Regions from separate parts of the Bacillus sp. A015 genome, predicted to be linked through region 2. Evidence: a T-box and tRNA genes for the amino acid it is inferred to sense, from the RefSeq annotation. Region 2 holds a T-box; the other holds one or more tRNA genes.

Region 1 (9,852 bases), on a different contig from region 2:
ATGAACATTGTTATCTAGTTTTGAGAGAACATTTTTAAAATATCTCTTGATTTATTTTCAATACATAGTATAATATCTTTTGTCACTAAATTGTCTGGTGATGATGGCGAAGAGGTCACACCCGTTCCCATACCGAACACGGAAGTTAAGCTCTTCAGCGCCGATGGTAGTTGGGGGTTTCCCCCTGTGAGAGTAGGACATCGCCAGGCTTTCTTCATTCCGCAGTAGCTCAGTGGTAGAGCTATCGGCTGTTAACCGATCGGTCGTAGGTTCGAATCCTACCTGCGGAGCCAATTTGGAGAGCTGTCCGAGTGGCCGAAGGAGCACGATTGGAAATCGTGTAGGCGGTAACCCCGTCTCAAGGGTTCGAATCCCTTGCTCTCCGCCACAAGATACATATAATAGAGGGCCCGTTGGTCAAGCGGTTAAGACACCGCCCTTTCACGGCGGTAACACGGGTTCGAATCCCGTACGGGTCACCATTTTTATAGAATACATACCAGCATTTTTATTCGGAGGATTAGCTCAGCTGGGAGAGCATCTGCCTTACAAGCAGAGGGTCGGCGGTTCGAGCCCGTCATCCTCCACCATATCTTTTATATCGTCGCGGGGTGGAGCAGTTCGGTAGCTCGTCGGGCTCATAACCCGAAGGTCGCAGGTTCAAATCCTGCCCCCGCAACCAAATTATTTTATATACCAATAGGGAGTACTCATTGAGTGCAACCAAAATGGTCCGGTAGTTCAGTTGGTTAGAATGCCTGCCTGTCACGCAGGAGGTCGCGGGTTCGAGTCCCGTCCGGACCGCCATTTTTCAAAAGTAATACTTGGCTCGGTAGCTCAGTTGGTAGAGCAACGGACTGAAAATCCGTGTGTCGGCGGTTCGATTCCGTCCCGAGCCACCACTATTTGCCGGTGTAGCTCAATTGGTAGAGCAACTGACTTGTAATCAGTAGGTTGGGGGTTCAAGTCCTCTTGCCGGCACTGTTTTTCTTTATTATTTCCATATGTGGAGGGGTAGCGAAGTGGCTAAACGCGGCGGACTGTAAATCCGCTCCCTCCGGGTTCGGCGGTTCGAATCCGCCCCCCTCCACCATTTTTACTTTCATAGGGGCATAGTTTAAAGGTAGAACAGAGGTCTCCAAAACCTCCGGTGTGGGTTCGATTCCTACTGCCCCTGCCAATTATATGATTCATAACATCTATGGCGGTTGTGGCGAAGTGGTTAACGCACCAGATTGTGGCTCTGGCACTCGTGGGTTCGATTCCCATCAATCGCCCCATTTTATTATTGGGCTATAGCCAAGCGGTAAGGCAACGGACTTTGACTCCGTCATGCGTTGGTTCGAATCCAGCTAGCCCAGTTGATATGCGGAAGTAGTTCAGTGGTAGAACACCACCTTGCCAAGGTGGGGGTCGCGGGTTCGAATCCCGTCTTCCGCTCCAATCATGGCGGCATAGCCAAGTGGTAAGGCAGAGGTCTGCAAAACCTTTATCCCCGGTTCAAATCCGGGTGTCGCCTTTTTTGAAAAGACTGCCGGGGTGGTGGAATTGGCAGACACACAGGACTTAAAATCCTGCGGTAGGTGACTACCGTGCCGGTTCAAGTCCGGCCCTCGGCACCATTGATTTTTATCATAAGTTGCGCTCTTTAATGATCATGCCGGTGTGGCGGAATTGGCAGACGCGCACGACTCAAAATCGTGTTCCTCACGGAGTGCCGGTTCGACCCCGGCCACCGGTATCTATTAAAATTTTCATAATCGGTAATTGAATTTAATATACCGTTAAACTAACGTTTCTCCATTGTGGTGAGGCGTTTTTTTGTTTTCCCATCACCTCTAATCGAAGTTGCGAAGGGGAGAAAGCTATCGTAAGAACAACTTAAATGTTATAGTTAGTGGGTAATGTTCGTTCTTCAATATCCTTGAAAAAAGAAACACATTTCACAAAATTCAATAGAAAATTTGATTATTTGTCTGATGGGACGACTTATTCTCATCACCAAGTAGATCCTTTGTATAACTGTATTTATATATGGGCAAAAATACATCTCTAGATCATGACATCTTGAATGCCCTGAATTCGCTCTTGATCCACCTCAAATGTACTTAAACAAAGATCTTCATGTATATGATGAAACGAATACCACAAAGCGGATAGATAGGTTTCACAAATCTGAACAATCACACGCTGCTCCTCACTGCCCCCAAGCTCTAGTGCCTTCAATATGTTCTAATGAATCATAATGAACTACCTTACCTGTTTCGGTGCGAAAGAATCTACTTAAAGGAACACAAGTGTAAAGTGTATATGCTATATCCCAAAGCCTTGGACCAGGACTAGCAACATCAAAATCAATGATTCCAACTGGTTTTTCATGATTGAAAATAATGTTGTATATTGCAAAGTCATTATGGCACACAACCTCTATTTTGTTAGGAGTATTATCCATAAGTTCCCAATCGTCTGAAATTGGAAAGTCACGAACGGCATCATGATAAAGTCTTAGCATATTCGCTATTTCTTTTAAAGCATCATTAGAACACATGTATCCTTTTAAAGGATCATTCCCAGCTTCTCCTTCGATAAATGATAGTATCTCTCTACCTTGTTCATCAACACCTAAATATTTTGGGGCATAGCTGAAATTCTTTTTTTCCAAATGCTTTAGTAACTTGTGTATGTTAATATTGCCTGACTTTAATTCCCGTCGAACCGTATCTCCCGAACGATATACGTTTGAGACATTCCCTCCTGTCAGCAATTCTTCATTGTCGTACTGTTTTTTCATTAAAAGCCCCCTAAAGCCGGGTCACAATGACATTATCAAGCTGATACAAGATGAAAGAACAGTACCTATTTTCAAAAACAAGCAGTCTACTATGCTCAGCTTTTATCTGACTGGATTGAATTTCAGCAAACGGAGACAAGCGGGTTTATGAAATGGTGTGCGGAACTTGAAAAACCATATGAATGAGTGGAAGCCTTTTATTATCGCCAATAGGTGTATTGTGATGAGAAAACGACAGAATGGATTCTGCCGTTTTTTTATATGTTATGCCATATTCGTTCTATTTCTAAATGATCTGAGTTAAAGTATTTCAATACATAGATATCTGGATTGCTGAGCTTCTCCCACTCATTGAAGCCAATGTTCGAATCGGCGTGTTTGAGGAGCAGGCTCATGATATTGCCGTGTGTGACGAAGAGAGTATGATCTTCTTCTAAATATATTTGTTCGTATAGAATCTCTACGATCCTTTTCATGGCTTCCTGGCTGGATTCTCCGCCTTCATATGTGATGATTAAATCCGTAAAAGTGAGCTTTAGCTTTTCATACCAATCGTCCATTGATTTGCAGCTTAACACACGTTCAGAGAGACGTTCATCAATTTTCATCTTAAGTTGTTTTGCAAGGGCAAGAGGCTGAATGGTTTGGATCGCTCGTTTATAAGGACTTGAGATGATCTGATTGAGGTGTATGCTGGAAAAGAATTGGGCAAGTGTGTGTGATTGAGCGATGCCCTGCGCTGTTAAAGCCGCGTCTTTGGATTGTCCATCTGCTTGGCAGTGTCTGACGACATAATAGGTTTTCATGGGATTACACCTTTCATTAAGTATAAAAAAATCATCCAGTATTGGATGAGCATTCATGATCTAGGTTCATTAGTTCGTATCTGTTTCTTTATAGGGATCTGTGAGTTTGGAGGTCAGGTCTAAGTTGAACAAAAAATCATCTACGGTGTCTGTACCAAAGGGAAGTGTGGAAAAGTTGATTGGAATGCTGTCTTCTTGCGTTTCTGAAGCGACCGGCTGTTTGTGCTGCTTTTTTCGCCAGTTCTTAAACAAGCGCATGTGAAGCCCCCTTTTCTAAGAAAAAGATGGATTTATACATAATATACGGGGAGAGTTGTCCAAGCGTCAATTGTTTTCTTCAAAAGGTTCTATTAAATTGATACGAAAAGAGCCACAGTCAAGAGCGGCTCTTTTTGCATATTTACATGGCACGGCGTAATGCTTGCTGTACCTTTCGTTCGCATCTTAAGTTGTATCGCTTTTTATGGAGTTTATTCGTTTTCAATTGACCAATGACACGGCGAACATCTTGGTCATAAATGATGAGCTCTCTGCAAGTTTGATCATTTAATAACGCTTGAAACCAGCTATATTTTTTCAGATGTGCTGCGTTCCTTGAGATCTCTTCTTCATCTACCTGTAGAAAAAGGATGTACAGAGCAAGGGTAAAGATGTCTAAAATGAATCCCACATGACCTCCTCCTTTCATATGTTTCATTACGCTTAGAAAGAGGAAAGGTTTCATTCAATAGACATCTAAAAACAATCCCAGTGCATCAACCATTCTTTCGTTTCTTTGTCGTAATAGAAATACATGGTGCCATTATCACCGATCATGAAACGAGATTTTTCTTCTGAGGCGATTTGCAGCATGAATTCACCTGTACCTTTTCGTACCTGAAGAGTAATGATTGATTCTTTATGTAATTGTGCCTGTTTTTCCCGTAACCCCTCTTCATCTGTTAACCAGCAGAGTCTCACTTTTTCGGTTGTGATGCGGCCTTTTTCCTTCCATGCAATCAGTGGAATTGAAGCGGTCCAAAGAGATTCTTTTCCTGCTTTTCCTGCGCCTACTCCAGAAGGTCCTGTGACAGCAATCATGTCTACTAGTTCTTCTGAAAATCTTTCTTCAAATGCGTTCTTTGTTTGTTTTTCTTCATGTGATGTCCCCCCCAGCCATAAGAATGATATGATCAAAATCTATATCTTTATCACACCGCACATTAGCAGGGGAAATCAAGCCTTTTTTGCTTAAAACTGTTTTTTAGACTTACAGAAGGAGTGAAAATACATGGATTGCTGGAGTTGAGTCACAATAAAAGAGCAAATTGAGGAGTTGGGTTCGAATTTTGTATAAATTTGGGTAAATGAGTCGAAAAGCCTAGGTGATTCTTCCTTTTCTTTATAATTACTTTGACACGATTAGATGAAAAAAGTAAAGTAATACTAAGTGATTTACAAAACCTTCATCATCCACTGAAACATGAAGTGTTAGTGAATTTAATGTAAATGGATATTTTCCCTTTTATTTACTCGTATTTTTTTTGAAACTTATGATGCTTCTCATCCGTTATATTAAAGGAGCACATGTAACCGGCGGAGACAGGGCATCGGAATGCTGGGTGCAGAAGATTTACATTTGCAAAATGAATGTAAATTTTTTATGATTTCATTTATATCAGATCGAAAAAAAGAAAGAAGAGGTTTTATGAAAAAAATATTTGCGAACAAATATAGCTTTTTTGTTTTGGCTGTTCTTTTATTCTGGGCAAAATCTTACACAGCCTACAAAATGGACTTTAATTTAGGAGTGAAAGGTTCTTTTCAAGAGGGTCTTCTCTTATTAAATCCATTTAGTTCAGCCATCGTGTTTTTGGGACTTGCTCTCTTTTTGAAGGGGCGTAAATCTGCCATTGTTTTAATTGTCATTGATTTTATTATGACCGCACTTTTATATGCAAATGTAGCGTACTACCGTTTCTTTGATGATTTTTTGACTTTCTCAACAATGAAACAAGCAAGCAATCTTGGGGGAGGCATGACTGGCGGTGTGTTATCGAGCATTAAGCCACATGATCTTTTGTACTTCCTTGATATCATCATCTTGATTGCCATTGTGATTTGGAGACCGGAAGTGAAGAAATTCCAAATGAAAAAGACGTTTGCACTGCTTATTGTGGCTGCAGGTGTTGGGTTGTTCTTTGTCAATCTGCATTTAGCTGAAAAGGATCGTCCGGAATTATTAACGAGAACATTTGATCATAAGTATGTTGTCAAATATTTAGGTGTTTATAATTATACGATTTATGACGGGGTACAATCAGCGCAAAACGCAACGCAGGTCGCAAATGCGAGCAGTGAAGATTTAACTGATGTCGTGAACTATACGGCTTCTCACTATGCGAAGCCAAATGCAGAGTATTTTGGTAAAGCGAAAGGTAAAAACATCATTAAAATCCATTTAGAGAGTTTCCAGTCGTTCTTAATTGATTACAAACTAAATGGAGAAGAAGTAACGCCGTTTTTAAACAAACTGGCTCATGGAAAAGATGATTTTACGTATTTCGATAACTTCTTCCATCAGACAGGTCAAGGAAAAACAGCGGATGCTGAGCTGATGATGGATAATAGTATGTTTGGCTTGCCAGAGGGTGCAGCGTTTGTGACAAAGGGAGAAAATACCTACCAGTCGCTTCCTGCGATCCTAGATCAAAAAGCAGGCTATACAAGTGCAGTGCTTCACGGGGACTATAAGTCTTTCTGGAACCGTGACACGATTTATAAGCATATGGGAATTGATCAATTCTTCGATGCTTCATATTACAACATGGATGAAGAAAACCTTGTGAATATGGGTCTGAAGGATAAGCCGTTCTTTAAAGAATCAATCCCAATGTTAGAATCATTGAAAAAACCATTTTATGCACACTTAATGACACTGACAAATCACTATCCATTTAATTTAGATGAGAAAGATGCCACTATTCCAAAAGCAACAACTGGCGATAAAACAGTGGATAATTACTTCCAGACAGCAAGATATTTAGATGAGTCATTAGAACAATTCTTTAAGGATTTGAAAAAATCAGGTCTGTATAAAGACTCAGTTATTTTATTATATGGGGACCATAACGGTATTTCTGAAAACCATAACCGTGCCATGAGTGAAATCCAAGGAAAAGAAATTACACCGTATCAAAATGCACAAAATCAGCGTGTACCACTGATGATTCGTATCCCTGGTAAAGATGGCGGCGTGAATCATACGTATGGTGGTGAGGTTGACGTGATGCCAACACTTCTCCACTTACAAGGTATCGATTCAAACGAGTACGTGAATTTTGGGACAGATCTATTTTCTAAAAAACATGATCAAACAGTTGCATTCCGTAACGGAAACTATGTGACACCAAAATACACACTTGTAGATAACACTGTCTACGACACGAAAACGGGTAAAGTGATGAAGCAAAATAAAAAGACAGAGGCGATCAAAGCCCGTGTGGATAATCAGTTAAGTCTTTCAGATAAAGTGCTCTACAGGGATCTTCTTCGATTCCATAAGCTATCTGATTTTAAACCAGTGAATCCATCTGATTATTTCTATGGTAAAACAAACAAAGAGCAAGAAGCGGATTCTTCTGCTAAGTAACTGAGTTTTGGGCAAGCACAGAAAGGTGCTTGCCTTTTTCTCTCTTACAGCTTGATTTGTTGGCAAAATATGTTTATATTTAGGGGGAAACAAGCGTGACGTCAGCTGGAAGCTGGTGAAAACTCATTTCGTCCTAGAGGATTTCAGGAGGAGCTTATGACAACAAATACAAAAACACAAAAAAAGAAATCAGAGTTATGGGGCTGGATCAAAGCCATCTTAATCGCATTCATTGCTGTTTTTATCATTCGTAATTTTTTATTCGCACCGTACATTGTCAAAGGGTCTTCTATGGACCCGACATTGCATAATACAGAGCGGGTCTTTGTGAATAAAACCGTCGATTATTTCGGTGATTATAAACGAGGACAGATCATTGTACTTGATGGGGAAGACCGCAGCACTCATTACGTGAAACGATTGATTGGCTTACCAGGTGATAAAATTGAAATGAAAAATGACCAGCTATATGTGAATGGTCAAAAAGTGCCGGAGCCTTATTTAGCGTCAAACAAAAAGAAAGCAGCCGCAGATGGCACCTTGCTGACGCCTGATTTTGGTCCTCTTACAGTCCCTAAAGGAAAGTACTTTGTCATGGGCGACAATCGCCAGAAATCAATGGACAGCCGCAACGGCTTAGGTCTTTTTACAAAGAGTGATATTCAAGGGACAACATCATTTGTATTTTATCCTTTCCAAGATATTCGATTACTCAACCAATAATAAACAATAAAAAAGCACACAGCCGTGTGCTCAGATTAAAGAGAAAGTGGGGGTTTTCAAGACAAGGTGTCAACAAAGCCCTCATTTTTGTCTTTTCAACTGTTCACGAAACGATATATGGTGTTTTTTGCTTTCGTTACATTCAATATACGGTGTATCTAGACCTTCAAAAAAACTGTCGAGATTTTCTCGACAGCCTGAGCACACAGCCGTGTGCTTTTTTCTGTTTCTTTAAGACTGGCTTTTTGCAATCGCCTGCTCAAGATCTGCAAGGATGTCTTCAATCGCTTCTGTTCCAACAGATAAACGAATGAGTTCTGGTGTGACGCCTGTCGCCTTTTGCTCATCTTCACTTAATTGTTGATGTGTCGTACTGGCAGGATGAATGATCAGTGATTTAGAGTCGCCCACGTTTGCAAGGTGTGAGAAAAGCTGCACGGAATCAATGAGCTTTTTACCTGCTTCTCGTCCACCTTTAATACCGAATGTGAGGATTGCACCTTGTCCTTTTGGTAAATAGGTTTGAGCCAGCTCATAGGATTCATGGCCTTCAAGACCTGGGTAGCTTACCCACTCTACAAGAGGGTGATCCTGTAAAAATTGCGCTGTTTTTAACGCATTTTCACTATGTCGCTCGAGACGTAAATGCAATGTTTCTAAGCCTTGAAGAAGCAAAAATGAGTTAAAAGGTGACAGTGCTGCCCCTAAATCACGTAAGAGCTGTACACGTGCTTTTGTGATATAGGCCGCTTCTCCAATCGCTTCAGTATACGTGAGGCCATGATAACTTGGATCTGGTTCAGTCAGCCCTTTGAACTTATCACTGTCAGCCCAAGGAAACCCGCCGCTATCGACGATGACACCGCCAATTGATGTGCCATGTCCGCCAATGAATTTCGTAGCTGAGTGGACGACAATGTCTGCGCCAAACTCGATAGGTCTTAATAAATAGGGGCTGGCGAGCGTATTGTCCACAATAAGCGGAATATGGTGTTTGTGTGCAATGGCTGAGACGGCTTCAATATGTAAAATGTCGCCTTTTGGATTCCCGATGCTCTCTGCATACACTGCTTTTGTTTTATCCGTAATCGCTGCTTCAAGTTCTTCAAGATTGGATGAATCAACAAATTTCACTGTAATCCCGAGCTTTTTTAGTGTATGAGCAAACAGATTGTAGGTGCCTCCATAAAGACTGCTGGAGGATACAATTTCGTCCCCGGCTCCTGCAATGTTTAAAATAGAGTACGTAGTGGCTGCTTGTCCAGAAGAGACAGCAAGTGCACCAATTCCACCTTCAAGCTCAGCGATCCTTTTTTCAAATACGTCGTTTGTAGGGTTCATAATACGTGAATAAATATTTCCAGGTTCCTGCAGTCCAAATAAATTCGCCGCATGCTCACTATCTCTAAAACCGAAAGAGCTTGTTTGATAAATAGGTACGGCTCTTGAATAGGTCGCTGAATCAAGTTCCTGACCTGCGTGAATGGCTTTTGTTTCTAAACGAAATTGAAGTTCTTCTGACATGTGTGTATCCTCCTTTTGTTAGATAAAACCAACTACTTTGATAAGAAATATTTAATAAGACTATAAATCTTGTTTCATGCTTGGTCAACCATTTTTTAGATAAATCTGAAAAAACAATAAATATAGTTTACGGGTAGGAATAGTATGCATTAATATAAGCATACTGAAAACATCACCAAGAATGGCTGAGAAGGCTCTATCACTCAAGCATGAGTGAAGGGCCTTTTTTTATTTTCATCAGAAGGGAAGAGGAACATGGAGAAAAAGAGAAAAAACGAAAAAATACAGAAATCATATGGATCTCACACTAGACATTTTGATTGAGCGGAACAAATATGAGATTTACAGCAATCAAGAACGAATAGAAGCGATTTACG
Region 2 (9,852 bases):
AGAGGATCTATATTGAGTTCATTCCAAAAAAAGTGCCGTCTTTTTTATAATTTTTGAGCTGTGTCTTTTCCTTGGAGGAATCGACAACGACGCCCAAGAATCTCATCTGGTTTGTATCCAGTCATTTGTGTAAAGCCATGATTCACATAAACGATAGGGTTATCCTCTAAAGAAGGGTCTGTAATGACAACAGCAATCCGCGCATGATCTAGCGCTTTTTTTATGAGTTCAAGCTGTTTTTGCAAGCCGAAGATGTTCAAGCTGACCATATTACCCTCCTTTGCTGCTGCTATCAGACATTTAAAATGGTTTCTTTTCAACCAAAATAATTCTTTATAAACGAAAAAGAACATATGTTCTTTTTCGGTGATTGCAAACACTTTGTTAAATTTGTCATCATAGTTTGTCCTCCATTAGAATAGAGTAAGTAAGGAGACTTTTCTTTAGAAAAAGAAGGAATCAATTGCTCATAATTCATAAAATGACAAAAATAGTTAATATGGATTAGGTGAAAATGATTCCAATGCATCAAGATTGTTTTTGGGTCATTCACATATAATGGAAGAAACAAGCTTTTTTTCTTCGTTAGAGAGAATAGACCTTTTACATGGATTATGACGGAACAGCAGAATGGCATTACAGGGGGCTGGACAGCCTGAAGTCGCTTTACTATTCTAAGGGCTTTAGGAAGGTGATGAAAATGCTGCAACAAGTCATTATTGCTTGCGCCATTGGAGGGGTCATGGGCATTCTCGGTCACGTAAAGAAAAAAGGCAGGCTAGAGAAGCCCAGAATGACAAAAAAGTTTATTTACCTAGGGTTTATTGAAGATTGGCTCGTTGGGATGATTGCCGCTACACTGCTTGTCTTATCCTCAAATCCCGATTCTAGTCTGCACTTGGTCATCTTATCAATTATTTCAGGTTACGGAGGAGAAGCAGTTCTGCGAAGCTTCGATTTTGTGAGAGAACAGCGTTCACAGGATGCAGACTCCAACCGTCATAACCGATCTCCACACGAATAATATCCTCTACTTTACCCTAGTCTAGGGTACATTCCCATTGTATACAAACCTGCTTGCACTTATGATCATAATTCTATAAAATACTACTTAGATGACGGTTACGATAAGAACAGTGAAGAGGAGTAGTAGGAAAGCAGTATTTGTCTTTAGAGAATTGACGGCTGGTGAAAGTCAATCAAATCTGCTTCTGAACTCGCCTCAGAGTTGCAGTTGCGTTAAAGCTTCTGTCGCATGTCTGCGTTAAAGATATTAAGCGAGCGTACGAACAGCAAGTTACGCTAACAAGGGTGGTACCGCGGGAACCAAAAAATCTCTCGTCCCTTTCCAGGGATGAGGGTTTTTTGTTGATTTTAGAAAAATCTGAATTCTTGCAGTGGTCATCTGAGCAGATAAAGCCGTACATATTAAAGGAGGTTTTCATATTGAGTTTTCAGCATCGGGAAATTGAAAAGAAGTGGCAGGATTATTGGCTGACACATAAAACATTCGCCACATCTGACTCGGAAGGTAAACCAAAGTTTTATGCGCTTGATATGTTTCCATATCCATCAGGAGCAGGGCTTCATGTTGGGCATCCTGAGGGCTACACAGCAACGGATATTTTATCACGTATGAAACGTATGCAGGGATATGATGTTCTTCATCCAATGGGATGGGATGCCTTTGGTCTTCCAGCGGAGCAGTATGCACTGGATACAGGAAATGATCCGGCGCTCTTTACAGAAGAGAACATCAATAACTTCCGCCGCCAAATTCAATCTTTAGGATTTTCGTATGACTGGGATCGAGAAATCAATACGACAGATCCGAATTATTACAAATGGACACAATGGATTTTCTTGAAATTGTATGAAAAAGGATTGGCGTATATCGATGAAGTACCAGTTAACTGGTGCCCAGCGCTCGGCACGGTCCTTGCAAACGAAGAAGTCATTGATGGAAAAAGTGAACGCGGAGGACATCCTGTTGAAAGACGTCCAATGAAGCAATGGATGCTGAGAATTACGGCATATGCGGACAGGCTGTTAGAAGATTTAGAAGACATTGATTGGCCTGAAAGCATCAAAGATATGCAGCGTAATTGGATCGGACGTTCTGAAGGTGCGCATGTTCACTTTGAAGTAGAAGGACATAACGAACAGTTTACCGTTTTTACAACGCGTCCTGATACACTATTTGGTGCAACGTATGCGGTGCTTGCACCAGAACATGCGCTTGTTGGAAAAATTACATCAGCTGCTCAAAAAGAAGCAGTGGATGCGTATATCAAAGAAATTCAATCTAAGAGCGACTTAGAGCGGACAGATCTTGCTAAAACGAAAACGGGTATTTTCACAGGTGCGTATGCCATCAATCCATTAAATGGTGAAAAGATGCCGATCTGGATTGCAGATTACGTGTTAGCTACTTATGGAACGGGAGCTATTATGGCAGTACCTGCCCATGATGAGCGAGATTATGAATTCGCTAAGACATTTGATCTTCCAATTAAAGAAGTTGTAGAAGGCGGAGACATTGAAAAAGAAGCTTACACAGGTGATGGAAAACACATTAACTCTGACTTCTTAAATGGCTTAGGGAAAGAAGAAGCGATTGAAAAAGCCATTGCATGGCTTGAAGAACATCAAAAAGGTGAAAAGAAAGTCACGTATCGTTTAAGAGACTGGCTATTCAGCCGTCAGCGTTACTGGGGTGAGCCAATTCCAATCATTCATTGGGAGGACGGAACATCTTCAGCTGTTTCAGAGGAAGAGCTTCCACTGATCTTGCCTAAGACGACTGAAATTAAGCCAAGTGGAACAGGTGAATCACCTTTAGCCAATATAAAAGAGTGGGTTGAGGTTGTAGATCCTGTTACAGGTAAAAAAGGACGTCGTGAAACGAATACAATGCCGCAATGGGCAGGCAGCTGCTGGTACTTCTTACGTTATATTGATCCACATAACACGGAAGAGCTTGCATCTCCTGAAAAGCTAAAGAAATGGCTTCCGGTTGATGTGTATATTGGCGGAGCAGAACATGCCGTACTGCATCTTTTATATGCGCGCTTCTGGCATAAATTCTTATATGATATCGGCGTTGTCCCAACAAAAGAGCCTTTCATGAAATTGTTCAACCAAGGAATGATTCTTGGCGAGAATAATGAAAAAATGAGTAAATCAAAAGGGAACGTAGTCAACCCAGATGACATCGTAGAATCTCATGGCGCGGATACATTAAGACTTTATGAAATGTTCATGGGACCTTTAGATGCGTCAATCGCTTGGTCCGAAACAGGACTTGATGGCGCTCGCCGTTTCCTTGACCGTGTATGGCGTCTATTCACAAATGAAGATGGCTCAATCAGTGACAAAGTGACGGAGCAATCCGGCGGCGCATTAGAACGCAGCTATCATGAAACAGTGATGAAGGTGACAGATCATTATGAAGGCTTACGTTTCAATACAGGAATTTCACAATTAATGGTGTTTATCAATGATGCCTACAAGGCTGATACACTGCCGAAAGAATATGCAGAAGGCTTTGTGAAACTTCTTTCTCCAATTGCACCGCATTTAGCTGAAGAGCTTTGGAATAAACTTGGTCATGAAGGGTCGATTTCTTATGAAGCATGGCCGCAATATGACGAGTCAAAGCTTGTCGACGATGAAGTAGAAATTGTCGTACAGCTAAATGGTAAAGTGAAAGCAAAATTAACCGTTCCTGCTGACGCAACAAGGGAACAGTTAGAAGAACTTGCAAAAAATGATGCACGAGTAAAAGAACAGCTTCAAGGAAAAACCATTCGTAAAGTGATTGCGGTCCCTGGTAAGCTTGTCAATATTGTTGCGAACTAATGACTACACCCATCGGTATAAACCGGTGGGTGTTTGTTATTTCCCGGGACATAATTTTGTCGAAAACAAGGTGATTCCCCTATTGATCTCGTATTTTAAAAGTTGATCAAGAAAATGAGGAGTGACGTCAATGGAAAAGGAAAGCAAACGTGAACAACTGCTCAGTCTGTTAGGAGAGATGCCAGAACGCCATCGCGTGGAGGCTTATACGTTAAAAATTGAAGAACGTGAATCTTACTTAGTCGAAACACTCATTCTCTCTATTCATGGCGTAGAGGAAGTGCCCGCTTATTTTGTGAAGCCGAAGGATACAGTGAAGAAAAGACCGGTTGTGTTGTTCCAACATTCTCATGGCGGGAATTACATGGATGGGAAGGACGAGTTGTTAAAGGGTGCTCATTATTTGCAAGCACCTTCATACGCAAAAGAGTTCACGTCAAAAGGATATAGTGTGCTGGCAATTGACCATGCAGGCTTTGGTGAAAGAAGGGGTAGAACGGAAAGTGAAATTTTCAAGGAAATGCTTTTAACTGGAAAAGTGATGTGGGGCATGATGCTGTATGAAAGCATGTGTGCAATCGATTATTTGCTGTCTCGATCCGATGTGCTGCCAGAGCGGTTAGCCGTTTTTGGGATGTCAATGGGTGGTCTTCTTTCATGGTGGACGGCTGCGCTTGATGAGCGGGTCAGTGTGTGTATCGATCTTTGCGCACAGGTAGATCATCACACATTGATTGAAACGAACAATTTAGACCGGCACGGCTTTTACTACTATGTACCGAGCTTAGCCAAGCATTTTACAGCAGCGGATATCCAGGAAATGATTTTTCCAAGACCCCATTTAAGCTTGGTTGGAAAACTCGATCAGCTCACGCCTGCTGAAGGCGTTGGGCGAATTCAAAAGGTATTGAGTCAAACCTATCAAACTGCTTCATTGAAAGAACGGTATCAGCTTGTTGGTCTTCATGCAGGTCATTTTGAAACAGCCGCTATGCGTCACGAAGCAACACGATTTTTGAAAAAGTGGCTGTAATCAATAAAAGGCTTGGACATACTACGCCAAAAGGAAGGAGGAGACATATGAAAAAAATCACCATCATTGGCGGATGCGGTGTGATCGGACGTCTTTTAACAAAAGGGCTCTCTTCTGAGTACAACATCAACATCATTGATCAAACAAGCTGTGTAGAGAAAGTCATTTTAGCGGATGCAACGAATGAACAGGAATTATATCAGGTGATTCCGCGAGATACAGATGTCCTCATTCATCTTCTAAACATGGACATGACGCATGACGTGATGAATGCAGAGGAATTCACAAAAATGAATGATGTTTTTTGGCGGAGCACCTATCATATGTTTCGTTCAGCGGCTCGGTTAAGCATACCAAAAGTCATTTTTGCAAGCAGTAACCATGTGACCGATCGTTATGAAAAGGATGGTCATTCCTTACTAAGGCGAAACATTACGACTGACGATGTGCCTGCGACAAAAAATGTGTATGGCATTTTAAAATTTGCCTCTGAACAGTTAGGACGTTTATTCCACGATCAAACGGGGATGTCTGTCATCAATTTGCGGATTGGAACCGTTGTGACAGATGAAATGGAGGAATTACACAAGAAAAAAAGAACGAAAAGAACGCTGCTTTCACATGAAGATCTTGTTGGGATGACAAAGGCAGCGATTGAAACGGAAGTTCCCTTTGGGACATATTATGCCGTATCAGAAAATGAAGAAAAGCCTTGGTCCACTGAGAAAACGAAGCAGGAGTTAGGCTACAGACCAGATGTCAATACGACGGAAATCCTTGAAGAAAATGATCAGGCATAGGGCATAATCATGTCATTAGCTTATGATCTTATTCTTTTGTTTCAAGAGCATAAAAGCACGACTGGCATAATGATCTGTTTGGTCTGTCAAAATGATTATAGACGCTTTCTCCCCCCGTTTGTTACATTTTAATCACGATATCGTCACAGGCTGTAGCTTATTTTCAGATGAAATGATAACGCTTACAAAGAAAGGGCGTGATGAACATAGACCGTTCTCTTAAAGGCCGATTGTTCAATTTATTTAATTACTCTTTTCTACTCATGTTCGCATTAATATGTGTGCTCCCGTTCATCCATGTCATTGCCGCCTCTTTTGCTACGGTAGAAGAGGTCATCACGAAGAAGTTTATCTTGTTCCCGGCAACGTTTTCTCTTGAGGCATACCGATATATCTTTTCTACAGATATTGTGTATCGCAGCCTCATTGTGTCCATTCTCGTCACGCTCGTTGGAACAGCTGTCAGCATGTTTTTGTCCTCTCTCATGGCATACGGGCTGTCTCGCCAGGAGTTAAAAGGCCGGAGAACACTTATGTTTCTCGTTGTCTTCACGATGCTGTTTAGTGGAGGGATGATCCCGACGTTTATTGTTGTGAAAACACTTGGGCTCCTTGATACCTATTGGTCACTCATACTACCGGTCGCCATCAATGCGTTCAATTTGATCATTTTGAAAAACTTCTTTCAAAATATTCCGGCAAGCCTTGAGGAATCAGCTAAGATGGATGGGTGTAACGATTTAGGGATCTTCTTTAAAATTGTGCTTCCTCTTTCTTTACCAGCCATTGCGACGATTTCACTTTTTTATGCCGTGACGTATTGGAATACGTACATGACCGCCATCCTGTATTTAAATGATTCGGTGAAATGGCCGATTCAAGTACTACTGAGGCAGATTGTGATTGTATCGAGCGGAATGCAGGGAGATATGTCGGATATGGGCTCATCCACACCACCGCCAGACCAAACCATTAAAATGGCTGTCATTGTCGTGGCGACCATTCCGGTGCTGCTTGTCTATCCATTTATTCAAAAGCATTTCAACAAAGGGGCATTACTAGGTTCTGTAAAGGGTTAAAAAGATGGAACAACGGAGGGATCTTATGGGGAGAAAGAAATTATGGTTGATAGCGTTTGTCCTGCTGTTTGCAGCAAGTGGCATTCTTTCAGCGTGCTCAAGTAAAGGCGCAAGCTCATCAGATGAGAAGGTTGATTTAGACAAAAAGGTGAAGCTGACTTGGATGGCCATTTTGTATCATCAGCAGCCGCCGAAGGATTCAGTATTAAAAGAGATTGAGAAGCTTACAAATACAGAGCTTGATATTACGTGGGTGCCTGATGCTGTGAAAGAAGACCGTTTAAATTCAGCACTTGCCGCAGGGAATCTCCCGCAAATTGTCACGATCCAAGACATTAAGAATTCGTCTGCTATTAATGCGTTCAGATCAGGCATGTTCTGGGAAATCGGTCCGTATTTAAAGGATTATCCAAATTTAAGTAAGATGAACGAACTGATTAATAAAAACGCCTCTATAGACGGTAAGCTTTATGGAATTTATAGAGAGAGACCGCTTTCAAGACAAGGGATTGTCATTCGAAAGGATTGGCTTGAAAATTTAAATTTGGATACACCAAAAACATTGAATGATCTTTATGAAGTAGCCAAAGCATTTACTGAAAAAGATCCGAACCAAAATGGAAAAGCCGATACGATTGGCTTTACAGATCGAAATGATTTGATTTATGGGGCATTTAAAACACTTGGTTCATATGAAGGAATGCCAACAGACTGGAAAGAAGAAAACGGCAAATTCACGCCAGACTTTATGACAAATGAGTATATGAATACAATGAAATACATGAAAAAGCTACGTGACAATGGCTATATAAACAAAGATTTCCCAGTCACAAGTAAAACACAGCAGCAAGAATTATTCTCACAAGGAAAAGCAGGCATCTATGTTGGAAATATGGTAGATGCGGTGAACCTGAGGGATGATGCGACAGATAAAAACATGGAAGTGGATATTCTCAATCGAATCAAAGGCCCAGATGGCAAAGAACGTGTGTGGGCATCAGGCGGTCATAATGGCATCTTCGCATTCCCTAAAACAAGCGTTAAATCTGAGGCGGAGTTAAAGCGGATTTTGGCTTTCTTTGATCGCATTGCAGAAGAAGATGTGTATGGTTTAATGACTTACGGTATAGATGGTCAGCATTATAAGAAAGAAGAAGGAAATACATTTATCCGAGAAGAAAGCCAAGTGAAAAGCTGGCAGACAGATGTACAGCCGCTTGTCAGCCTCGTAGGGATTGATAAACGCTACTTAAAAAATAAAGGGGATGCGGTTCGTACAAAATACGAAGAGCTGGAAGAAGACAACAAAAACATCATCGTCGCTAACCCTGCTGAAAGCCTGTATTCAGAGACGGCATCAGAGCGAGGAAACGAATTGAAGAAAATCATCGATGATGCGACCTACAAGTTCATTCTTGGAGATATAAACGAAGAACAATTTAAGAAAGATGTAGAGAAGTGGAAATCAAATGGTGGAAATAAAATCATTGAGGAATATGAAGCTTCCTTTAAAAAATCATAAACAGAACACCCCCGCTTAGCAGAAAAAGCGGGGGTGTTTTCATTAAAAGTCGAAGTTGTCTGGATCAGGGCCAATCCGTTTGTTCTGATTTAAATCAGAAAGACGCTAGCATCTTAAATGAACAGTTTAAATAAAAAAGTCCCGCTTCTTGTGAGAGCGGGGCTTCAGCGTGTAGACAAACCCTCGCATTCGGTGTCAGTCCTGCGTGCCGGTGCTCACGAATCTCAAATTCGCTCCGCTCCGGTACTCGTCCTTCCTAGACTTCAAGAGTTTTCTATCACGCTGAAAAGAAGACAAAGGGCTAAAATAAAGGTCATTTTAGCCCTTTGTCAACAATCTGAGTCCTGCTTCTTGTGAGAGCGGGACTTTTTTTGCATTATGTTCCTTTTTTCTGGTCACGGTATTTCCCAGGGGTCGTGCCTTCTAGCTTTTTAAAGGAGCGGATGAAATTTTGCGGATTTTTATATTTTAGCTTTTCCGAAATTTCTTTGACGGACATATCGGTTTCCACAAGCCAGTTTTTCGCGACATGATGTCTGTACGACGAGAGATATTCACTAAAGGAGATATCCATTTCCTTTCTGAAAATACTGCTTAAATAATTTGGGTTGTAATGCAGGCGTGTGGCGATTTCATCCAAAGTGAGATCTGAGTCGAATTCTTGATGAATGATATGAATGATTTTCTCTGAGATATTTTTGTATTGTGAGTCCTCACGTGCACTAAGCTGGTCAATAATCGGCCGAATGATCTCATGTTTCAGCCATGTCTCTGTATCTTCAAAGGTTTTAAACTCAAAGATCGTATCATAGAGCATTTTGTTATCTTCGACTTCAAATAATTCAATGCCCAACAAATGCATCAGCTCAATCAAGTTGTTTAAAAAACGGGCAAGGGCGATATGGTATTCGTGCGGTCCAGCATTTTTAGAGAAAATGGATTGCAGGAGCACATGTAAATAGTGATCCGCCTTGCCTTGATCGCCAGACTTAACCGCATCAAATAAATCATGCTGCAGCTGTTTTGGGAAATGGGTTTTAAACGTCTTTCCTTTCTGGATATGCTCATATAAGATAATGGATTTTTTCTCTGCTTTGAGTCTATATTTTAGGGCTTCTTTCCCTTCAATATAAGCATGTTTGGCCATGGTGAGCTCTTTAAACTGACGGCTGATACCGATGCTGATCGACAAACCAAGCTCTTCCTCAATACGCTGCTGAATGATTTCAGCTAATTGATTTAAATATTCAGTAAATTCCTCCTCTGACTTTGATTGGTTTAGGATAATCGTTGTTTGATGCTGATTGACAACGGTTGGCTGAAGGTGCTCATCTTGCGGAATAATCTGCTCGATCAGTCCATTGATAGCAAATAAGAGCAAGTCAGCATCCTTTTTTTCATACAGTGTTCCTTTCAGCGTATCGATTTGGGTTACAAGCATGGATAAATGAGACCAGTCACGAGGGAATCCTAAACTTTGGAATCGGTTGTTAATCTCTTCTTCCGTCAGCTTTCCAAGGAGCAGCCGCACCATAAAGTATTGCTGTAAGTGTGTCA

Evidence for each region. The T-box of region 2 lies ahead of leuS (leucine--tRNA ligase). A T-box ahead of a tRNA ligase gene usually reads a tRNA of that ligase, here a tRNA-Leu.
Region 1: it encodes a tRNA-Leu, which carries the amino acid that the T-box ahead of leuS (leucine--tRNA ligase) is inferred to sense. The anticodon was not compared.

The regions. Positions count from the first base shown of each region.
Region 1 is NZ_JBSPZB010000016.1:79-9,930, forward strand. It holds rRNA gene rrf (5S ribosomal RNA) at 94-209, shown strand; tRNA gene ACSLGF_RS13285 (tRNA-Asn) at 219-293, shown strand; tRNA gene ACSLGF_RS13290 (tRNA-Ser) at 298-388, shown strand; tRNA gene ACSLGF_RS13295 (tRNA-Glu) at 408-482, shown strand; tRNA gene ACSLGF_RS13300 (tRNA-Val) at 515-590, shown strand; tRNA gene ACSLGF_RS13305 (tRNA-Met) at 606-682, shown strand; tRNA gene ACSLGF_RS13310 (tRNA-Asp) at 731-807, shown strand; tRNA gene ACSLGF_RS13315 (tRNA-Phe) at 827-902, shown strand; tRNA gene ACSLGF_RS13320 (tRNA-Thr) at 909-981, shown strand; tRNA gene ACSLGF_RS13325 (tRNA-Tyr) at 1,009-1,093, shown strand; tRNA gene ACSLGF_RS13330 (tRNA-Trp) at 1,107-1,180, shown strand; tRNA gene ACSLGF_RS13335 (tRNA-His) at 1,205-1,280, shown strand; tRNA gene ACSLGF_RS13340 (tRNA-Gln) at 1,290-1,361, shown strand; tRNA gene ACSLGF_RS13345 (tRNA-Gly) at 1,369-1,443, shown strand; tRNA gene ACSLGF_RS13350 (tRNA-Cys) at 1,449-1,519, shown strand; tRNA gene ACSLGF_RS13355 (tRNA-Leu) at 1,534-1,622, shown strand; tRNA gene ACSLGF_RS13360 (tRNA-Leu) at 1,660-1,741, shown strand; gene ACSLGF_RS13365 (hypothetical protein) at 2,053-2,187, opposite strand; partial or broken gene ACSLGF_RS13370 (aminoglycoside phosphotransferase family protein) at 2,222-2,791, opposite strand; gene ACSLGF_RS13375 (histidine phosphatase family protein) at 3,049-3,597, opposite strand; gene ACSLGF_RS13380 (hypothetical protein) at 3,667-3,855, opposite strand; gene ACSLGF_RS13385 (hypothetical protein) at 3,998-4,267, opposite strand; gene ACSLGF_RS13390 (DUF7021 domain-containing protein) at 4,333-4,773, opposite strand; gene ACSLGF_RS13395 (LTA synthase family protein) at 5,285-7,228, shown strand; gene lepB (signal peptidase I) at 7,385-7,951, shown strand; gene ACSLGF_RS13405 (homocysteine synthase) at 8,183-9,475, opposite strand; partial or broken gene ACSLGF_RS13410 (FbpB family small basic protein) at 9,768-9,852, shown strand, end outside.
Region 2 is NZ_JBSPZB010000015.1:54,934-64,785, reverse strand. It holds partial or broken gene ACSLGF_RS13155 (PAS domain-containing protein) at 1-269, opposite strand, end outside; gene ACSLGF_RS13150 (DUF4257 domain-containing protein) at 695-1,024, shown strand; T-box leader at 1,128-1,349, shown strand; gene leuS (leucine--tRNA ligase) at 1,447-3,861, shown strand; gene ACSLGF_RS13140 (dienelactone hydrolase family protein) at 3,992-4,894, shown strand; gene ACSLGF_RS13135 (NAD-dependent epimerase/dehydratase family protein) at 4,942-5,694, shown strand; gene ACSLGF_RS13130 (carbohydrate ABC transporter permease) at 5,895-6,773, shown strand; gene ACSLGF_RS13125 (extracellular solute-binding protein) at 6,799-8,295, shown strand; gene ACSLGF_RS13120 (helix-turn-helix domain-containing protein) at 8,672-9,852, opposite strand, start outside.